Regions from separate parts of the Bacillus sp. F9_6S_D1_P_5 genome, predicted to be linked through region 2. Evidence: riboswitches for the same ligand, from Rfam matches in the RefSeq annotation. Region 2 holds a riboswitch; the other holds the start of a gene.
What was found. Region 2 has a riboswitch for preQ1 ahead of ACUXEY_RS13190 (QueT transporter family protein). Riboswitches for the same ligand answer to the same signal wherever they lie in the genome.
Positions count from the first base shown of each region.

Region 1: linked by a shared signal. The riboswitch ahead of queC (7-cyano-7-deazaguanine synthase QueC) and the one ahead of ACUXEY_RS13190 (QueT transporter family protein) in region 2 are both predicted to bind preQ1.

Region 1 covers NZ_JBTREW010000020.1:32,925-37,142, forward strand. Annotated here, with positions in the region: gene queF (preQ(1) synthase) at 1-29, opposite strand, end outside; gene queE (7-carboxy-7-deazaguanine synthase QueE) at 48-764, opposite strand; gene queD (6-carboxytetrahydropterin synthase QueD) at 757-1,248, opposite strand; gene queC (7-cyano-7-deazaguanine synthase QueC) at 1,248-1,910, opposite strand; PreQ1 riboswitch class I at 2,004-2,047, opposite strand; gene kinB (sporulation sensor histidine kinase KinB) at 2,255-3,463, shown strand; gene ACUXEY_RS21560 (DUF6254 family protein) at 3,475-3,591, opposite strand; gene ACUXEY_RS21565 (DinB family protein) at 3,692-4,218, opposite strand, start outside.
Region 2 covers NZ_JBTREW010000009.1:101,769-105,986, reverse strand. Annotated here, with positions in the region: gene ACUXEY_RS13205 (DMT family transporter) at 1-228, opposite strand, end outside; gene ACUXEY_RS13200 (reverse transcriptase-like protein) at 242-628, opposite strand; gene ACUXEY_RS13195 (aldose 1-epimerase family protein) at 698-1,570, opposite strand; PreQ1 riboswitch class I at 1,703-1,747, shown strand; gene ACUXEY_RS13190 (QueT transporter family protein) at 1,754-2,239, shown strand; gene ACUXEY_RS13185 (ribonuclease H family protein) at 2,391-3,050, shown strand; gene ACUXEY_RS13180 (zinc-finger domain-containing protein) at 3,063-3,239, shown strand; gene ACUXEY_RS13175 (DUF2564 family protein) at 3,273-3,521, opposite strand; gene cspB (cold shock-like protein CspB) at 3,641-3,838, opposite strand; gene ACUXEY_RS13165 (YqcI/YcgG family protein) at 4,102-4,218, shown strand, end outside.

The DNA.
Region 1 (4,218 bases), on a different contig from region 2:
TTTAAATCTTCATCTAATCTTCCTGCCATTTTAAACATCCCTTCTCATTATACTCCGCGTTTATTTCCCCATACTAACGCATGAAGCTGCGGCAATACTTTTGCATTATTCATTTCTTTACAGTTAACCGCTTTTTCAATAAGCCACTCATACTTATCCAATAGCTTTTTAATCAACATCGCATCATCCACAGTTTTTGTATCATCATTCCCTACTTGTAAGAAGAATGGTACATCTGGATAACGTTCATGCATCTTAACTGCATACTCGAAGTCATAATCGTCAAATACTACTACCTTTAAACTAATATCTTTTCCTGCTAGTTTCTGAATAATAGCATCTAACTTCTGAAAATCAGTATTCATTGCCGAACTTGGTGGTTTTGGAGAAATCGTTATCTCATCAATTTGAAGTAACCAATCTTGCCATTTACTCCCTTGCGTTTCGATTGCCGTTCGCATTCCATTCTCTTTTAATATAGAAAGGAGAAACTCAATATTTTTCAGCAATGCCGGATTTCCACCTGAAATCGTAACATGAGAAAAATTTTCCCCACCAATTTCTACAAGCTCATTCCAAACTTCCTCTGCTGTCATCTGTCTAATTTGATCTTTAGCCGATCCATCCCACGTAAAAGCAGAATCACACCAAGCACAGCTATAATCACAGCCAGCTGTACGGATAAACATCGTCTTTTGTCCTACAACCATTCCTTCACCTTGAATAGTCGGACCAAATATTTCTAAGACAGGGATTTTACTCATCGAGCATCCACTCCCGTCTTACTTCTGCATAACTAGTCGGAGTCTCAAATAGACGAACAAATTCAACACGAGCTCCTTTATATTCGTTCACACGATTATCTTTTGTTAACGCTTCTGCCATCTTTTCATAAATCCAAACGACCATATTTTCAGCAGTTGTATTCATCGCTGGTAACGTTTCGTTTAAATAACGATGGTCTAAATAAATTTCTATTTCATTCTTCCAAATTTCTTTTATATCTCCAAAGTCAATCGCAAGACCTATTTCATTTACATATCCACTAATCCCAAATACCACTTTATATGTGTGTCCATGTAAGTTTTTACATTTTCCTTCATAACAGTGTAAATGGTGGGCTGCATCAAAAGTAAATTCCTTGCTGACCATTACTCGTTTATTATGATATTTGAGCTGTTTACGCTGAATATCCTTGTCCATTTTTTGCAAATTTTCTACGATGCGAAATCCAAAGAAATTATCCATTAGTTACTCGCTCCTTCGCGTTCTTGTAGGTACGTATCTAATCCTGCTTTACGAAGTTGACATGCTGGACATTCACCGCAACCATCACCAATGATTCCGTTATAACATGTTAATGTTTTTTCTCGAACAAACTCGAATGCTCCAAGTTCATCTGATAATTTCCATGTTTCCGCTTTATCAATCCACATAAGTGGTGTATGAATTACAAACGGATAATCCATAGATAAATTTAAAGTAACGTTTAACGATTTCACAAACACGTCACGGCAATCTGGATAACCACTAAAATCAGTTTCACATACACCCGTTACAATATGACGTGCTCCAACTTGTTTTGCTAATACAGCAGCAAATGATAAGAATAGTAAATTTCGTCCATCTACAAACGTCGATGGCAATTCACCTTCTTCATGTGTAATCTCCATATCCGTTCTCGTTAACGCATTTGGAGCAAGTTGATTTAATAGACTCATATCTAGTACTGTATGTTTAATTCCTAGCTCTTTTGCAATTTCCGCTGCACAATCAATTTCTAGCTTATGACGTTGATTGTAATTAAACGTTACAGCCTCTACTTCTGCAAACTGCTCTATTGCCCAAAATAAACATGTCGTACTATCTTGTCCTCCACTAAAAACAACAACTGCTTTTTCTTTTTTCATTTCACTCATTCTCCTTCTCTACTACAAATAAGAAGAAAGAACGTTCTTGAACTGTCACAATAAAAAAACAAAACAATACCTAAAGATATTGTTGTTTCCATAGTTTTTTATAGAGGGAGTTCGCGAACCTCTCCCGCGCATTGCACGGAATTCCTTCTTTCATTGACAAAGCTTATTGTAACATATTGTATACTACCAGAAAAAATTTCTGATTTTTCCGCTATTTCTCATTTCATTTCTTTCATTTTATAGTATGATTAATTTAATATGAGAAGAGAGGAGGCATCCCACTGAAATCCTTTATTATTTATCTCTTTTTAAATATATTATTCATCCTTGTTACAATGCTCGTATACCATTTATTTTGGAATCAAAAAGGGAAACGCTCTCCTAAATTAAATTCAGCTATATTTATTGTATTATGTTGCCTCGTTACTATACTATGTATCACTTTCGCAGCAAAAACAGATTATGGATTTCAATTTGATATGCGTCATATCGTATTAGTTGTCGGTACATTAACCGGAGGTCCTATTGCCGGTGGATCAATATTAGTGGTATTAAATATATACCGCTTCTTATTAGGAGGAATAGGTGTTTTCCCATCGCTTATCGGTTCTATCCTTCTATTTATTGTTCTACTATTTACATACAAATTTTTCAATCGAACTTCTAATCGTATAAAAATAATACTTGCTATTATTTACAGTCTCACATACGGATTTAGTTGGATACCTTTCTTCCTTTCAAAGGTTACAAATAAGGCTGATTATATACCACATATTATTGTGTATGAGTTATGTACGATACTTGGTACCATCCTTATTTTATATTTATTACACATATTACAAACTCAAGTTCGTCTACAAAACGAACTTATGAATGCTGAAAAATTTCATTTAATTGGTGAAATGGCAGCATCCATCTCTCATGAAATTCGCAACCCATTAACTTCAACGAAAGGATTTTTACAACTTTTACAATCAGATACATGCACTGAGCAAGAGCGAAAATTATATATTGACATAGCCATCAACGGAATCGAACAAGCAAACCACGTTCTTACAGATTATTTAACCTTTGCAAAACCAAGTATTGAAAAAGAACAAAGATTACAGTTAGAAGAAGAACTATTACATGCATTATCGCTAATTACACCGCTTGCTAATTTAGCAAATGTGCGTACTCATTATATAAAGCAAAGTACTTCTTTTTTTATCGCGGGAGAAAAACAAAAACTAAATCAATGCTTGTTAAATATTTTAAAAAACTGCATTGAGGCCATGCCAAAAGGCGGTGATCTTTATTTCACATTAGTTCCTGATCATAAGCATATTCAATTATATATAAAAGATACAGGAGTTGGCATGGATCAAGAACAAGTAAAACGCCTTGGATCCCCTTTCTACTCAACAAAAGACAAAGGTACTGGTCTTGGAATGATGGTCGTATTCAGCGTTATGCAAGCTATGAATGGAAAAATTGATATTATAAGTGAAAAAGGTACTGGTACAACCTTCTTATTAACTTTTCCACTCATACAAAAAACGTGATGAGTATTTCATCACGTTTTTTCTGTTCCTTCAACTAATTCAGCAAAAGCTTTCACTTTTCCATGTGGTTTTTGATTTTCTTTACGTGCTTTCCACGCGCGCTCTTCTTCTTTCTTTTTCTTGGACATACTTTTCAACTCCTTCTTTTCTTTCTCCATGTAGTATTCCAAAATAAGAAAGAAAACTATGCACGTATCAAAAAAGAAGTGGTCTCCCACTTCCTTCTGATTATCGTTGCAAAATTGCGTGTTTCGCCTCTTTTAACTGCGTAAGATGTCTTTGTTCATGCAAATCAAGAAATTGAACCCACTGATACAAATTCAAATCATTAAAAATAGGATGCTTTAATCCATTTTCAAATAGATCTTTTTCATCTATCACACTATGAAGTGCGTGTAATAGTTCTTGTCGTGAATGTTCTAGTAATTGAATTCCTTGCTGTTTTTTCATTAACGTTTCTGTTGGTTGCATTTGCTGAGGAGCTTCTCGTTTATATGTGCGATCAAGCGTAAGTTGGAGGTCTTTAAATGGAGTCGTGTTTCTTTCATTTTTTTGTAAAGCATATACAAGGGCAGACGTCACTGATTGTTCAACTAAATGCAAATGATGCAAAATTTGAATAATACTCCATTTATCACGGCGTGGCTTTACATTCACCTCTGTATCATTTAACATTTCAATTTCTGATAATAGCGTGCTTCGAGTAGACTGTAATGAGTTCACCAAACTTTCTAAACTCACATCCATATTAGATT
Region 2 (4,218 bases):
TCCAACGATTAATCCAGCAAGGCTACTCTGTTTTATATCTTGTTTTGAAGTTTTTTTTGCGAAAATCATTTGAACGAATAATAAAATAATTCCGGCGAATAAAAAGCGAATACCATTAAAAGTAAATGGACCAACGAAAGACATAGCATTTTGAACGACAACAAACGTAGCTCCCCAAATAAAAGAGACAAATAATAAAGCAAGAGGAGCAATCCAATCTTTTTTCACACTCATACCCCCGTTAATTTTGTAAGATAGCCTTTCTAGCTAACTCATCAGCAACTTTATTTTGACTACTTGGAATCCACTTAATAAAAAAGAGGTCGAAATTTTTTATGTACTGCAGTGCTTCTTCTAATAAAGGTGCAAACATTTTATTTTTTGCGTATTCTTTTTCGACAGCTCGCTCGACAAGTTGCGAATCTGTACGAAAAGAGACAATGTTATAATTATGCTCCGTGCAATATTTTAATGCCGCAAGTAAAGCGTGGTATTCTGCTTCATGATTGGACATTGTCCCGAGGGGTAATGATAATTGTACAGCTGGTTGAACCCCTTTAATAAATACTCCCGCACCAGAAGGACCAGGATTTCCTTTTGATGCACCATCAATATATACTTCAATCAAAATGAGAAACCTCCAAATGATAAGATGATCCCCTACTTATATGTTTCTTTGAAGTAGGGGATAGAGTAATTAGCCGATTGTAATGCTATAACGACATGTAAATGTTTCATTCGCTTGTAAAGATTGAATTCCTTTTTTTTCCTTGAAATCTTTTGCTGGAGTTACTTCATCGGCAATTCCGTACCAAGGTTCAATACATAAGAAAGGTGCATTCTCGCCTGGTGTCCATACGCCGACAAATGGGAATCCGTCAAATTCTACTTTTACAAATTTATTATGTTTATGAGAACGAATAGAGATTTCATCCGTGTTCATATTTTCAAAAATAAGTGCATCATTTTTAAATAAATCGTATGTAAGTGGTAATTCATTCGTATTTTCAGCGATTAATTGTTTTTTGCTTGAAAGGTAAGGTCCTTCTAATACGCTTGTTTCTATGCGTTCAGAACCATTAAAGGATAAATGATAATCTGTAAATGATTCACCCTCTAATAACGGGAAGTTGAAACCAGGATGTGCTCCGATTGAGAAGAACATCTCTTTTGAAGAAGGATTATTTACTTCATATGTTACATGAACGATTTGTCCGTCTAGCTCATAAGAAACGAGTAATTCGAATTCGTATGGGTATTTTTTTAATGTTTCTTCATTACTAGTAACAATATAAGTGATTTTCGTTTCACTTTGTTCTTTTACAGAGAATGTAAGATCACGAGCAAAGCCGTGTTGTGTTAAAGAATATGGTGTACCATCTACGTAGTATGTATTATCTACTAATCGGCCGACAATTGGGAATAAAATGGGTGCGCGGCGCCCCCAATAAGTAGAATCGCCTTGCCATAAGTATTCAGTGTTATCTTCTTTTAAGCGAACGCTTTGTAATTCTGCACCTTTGTCAGAAATGGAAACGATCACTCTTTCATTTTGAATTGTTGCTGTCATGAAGTGAAACCTCCTAAAACTTTCATATGTTTTATTATACGTTGTCTAAAAGAAAAAAGGTAGTTCATGATAGGAATCTATTGACGAAAGAGTGTGTATTGCGTAGAATATAATCTTGTTGCTTAAAAAACGAATAACGTGGTTCGAAACCATCCCACGTAAAAAAACTAAGGAGATTTTGTCATGAATATTAGAACTTTAGTCGGTAATGGTATTTTAGCGGCATTATATATTGCTGTTTCTATGCTTATTCAGCCATTTGGCTTTACGAATGTACAGTTTCGTATTTCAGAGATGTTTAATCATCTTGTTGTATTTAATAAGAAAGCAATTTACGGAATTGTATTAGGTGTATTTTTAACGAATCTCTTTTTCTCACCTATGATCGCTTACGATTTAGTATTTGGAGTAGGGCAATCTATTCTTGCATTAGTTGCAACGATTATTTCTATGCGATTTATTAAAGGTGTTTGGGCTCGTATGATTTTTAATACAGTTATCTTTACAATTACAATGTTTATGATTGCAATTGAACTTCATCTTGCATTGGGTTTACCATTTATGTTGTCTTGGTTGACATGTGCAGTTGGTGAATTTGTTGTCATGGCGATTGGTATGCCTGTAATGTACTGGATTAATAAACGAGTACAATTTGAAAGATTTATGTAATAGATGAAAGAGCTATTCCTAAAGGCATAGCTCTTTTTGTATGTAATCATATTGAATATAATGCTGTGACTCTTGATACAATATAATAAAATAAAGTGAGGCTTTCATTAGCTGGCTACATATAAGAAGTCTTATATAAGGGGAATCTAGTATGAAATATAAAATTCATTGGTTGTATAAAACAAAGCGCGGTTTGCAGACAGAGTTAACGACAGATTATATGAACATAGAAGAAGTACTTCAATTTGCAGAGGATTTCGAGAAAACAGGAAGAGTGAAGGAATTATTATTTTACGATGAAATGGATGCAGAATGGTCATTAAAGGAAATGAAAAAGCTGAGTAAACAAGTGGAGGAAGAGCCCCAAGAAATACTCGTTTATTTTGATGGTGGTTATGATGTACAGACGAAAGAAGCTGGAGTAGGTATATGTGTATACTATAAAAAAGGAAATGCAAAATACCGAATTCGCCGTAATGCATACATAGAAGGCATATATGATAATAATGAAGCGGAATATGCGTCATTATTATATGGTATGAATATACTCGAGGAATTAGCAATTAAGTATGAAGCAGTTACACTCCGCGGCGATTCGCAAGTTGTACTGCAGCAATTGGCTGGAGAATGGCCTTGTTATGATGAGCATTTAAATCATTACTTAGATCAAATTGAACAAAAGGCGAAGCAAATGAAATTAAAACTTGTATGTGAGCCGATATCTAGAAAACAAAACAAAGAAGCACATCAATTAGCTACACAAGCATTAGAAGGAACCGTCATTGATAGTCATAAAGAAATAACCGAATAGAGAGGTGCAAAGGTGGATAAAAAGCAACTCATTACAGAGGTAAATGACTTATTAGAAACGTATTGTGAAGGGTGTTTTTTGCGAGAACATAATCGAAAGACGAATAGTAAGTATTACGCTCATTCATTTTGTATCAGGCAATGTACAGTTGGAGAAACGTTGAAAAAGTATGGAGAACAGCTGTCATGAAAAAACATCCAGAGAAAATTCTCTGGATGTTTTTTAGTGCTTCGCTTCATTTAATTGATGCTCGCATTGACTTAATTTTTTTTCCTCATTCATCAGAAACGGCTCATCTAAATCTGTTGCAACAGACTTCATAATTTCAAGCTGGGAGCGAGCGGCTTCTACAGCAGTAGTAGCATGCTCTAATGTATCTGGATCCATTGAAATTGTCGCTGATCCTACCATTTTTTGTGCTGTTTCTACACGGAATTTTACTTCTTCAAAATCATTTACTTCTGATCCCATTGCTAATTCCTCCTTTGTATATTGCGCATTTCACATAGTTTTTGCTCTGGAAAACGGAAATATACAAAGGAATAACAAAGGAGGTTACCAAGTTAGGTAACCTCCTGTCATATGTTGGATTAAAGTTTTACTACGTTAGCAGCTTGAGGTCCGCGGTTTCCTTCAGTGATATCGAAAGATACTTCTTGACCTTCTTCTAAAGCTTTGTAGCCTTCGCCTTGAATAGCAGAGAAATGTACGAATACATCGTCAGCGCCTTCCATTTCGATAAATCCAAAACCTTTTTCGTTGTTAAACCATTTTACTTTTCCTTGCATGTTACAATTCCTCCTAAAAAACATTTACGTTTTTCATTTAGTGAAATTCATTTGAAAAGATAATATAAACTAAAAATGCTATAATCTTGAATATTCTGCTAAATGATTAATTTAAATATACACGAATTGGGAGAATTTAGTCAAGTAAGCGATTTTATTTTTTGTATTTTTAAATAATTTTTCAGTCGAATTTTTAAATAGGTATAGGACAGGCCGAGTATGTAATGGTCTTAATTGAATGCTATACATAGTGAGGTGAAAGAATGAATGAGTCTTATTTATTAGATAATGATGGGATGAGAATGAGAACGGATATACCGAATTGGGTTGCAAAAGAATTTGAAAATTTTTCAAACATCGTATTAGAACCAACTTTCCCA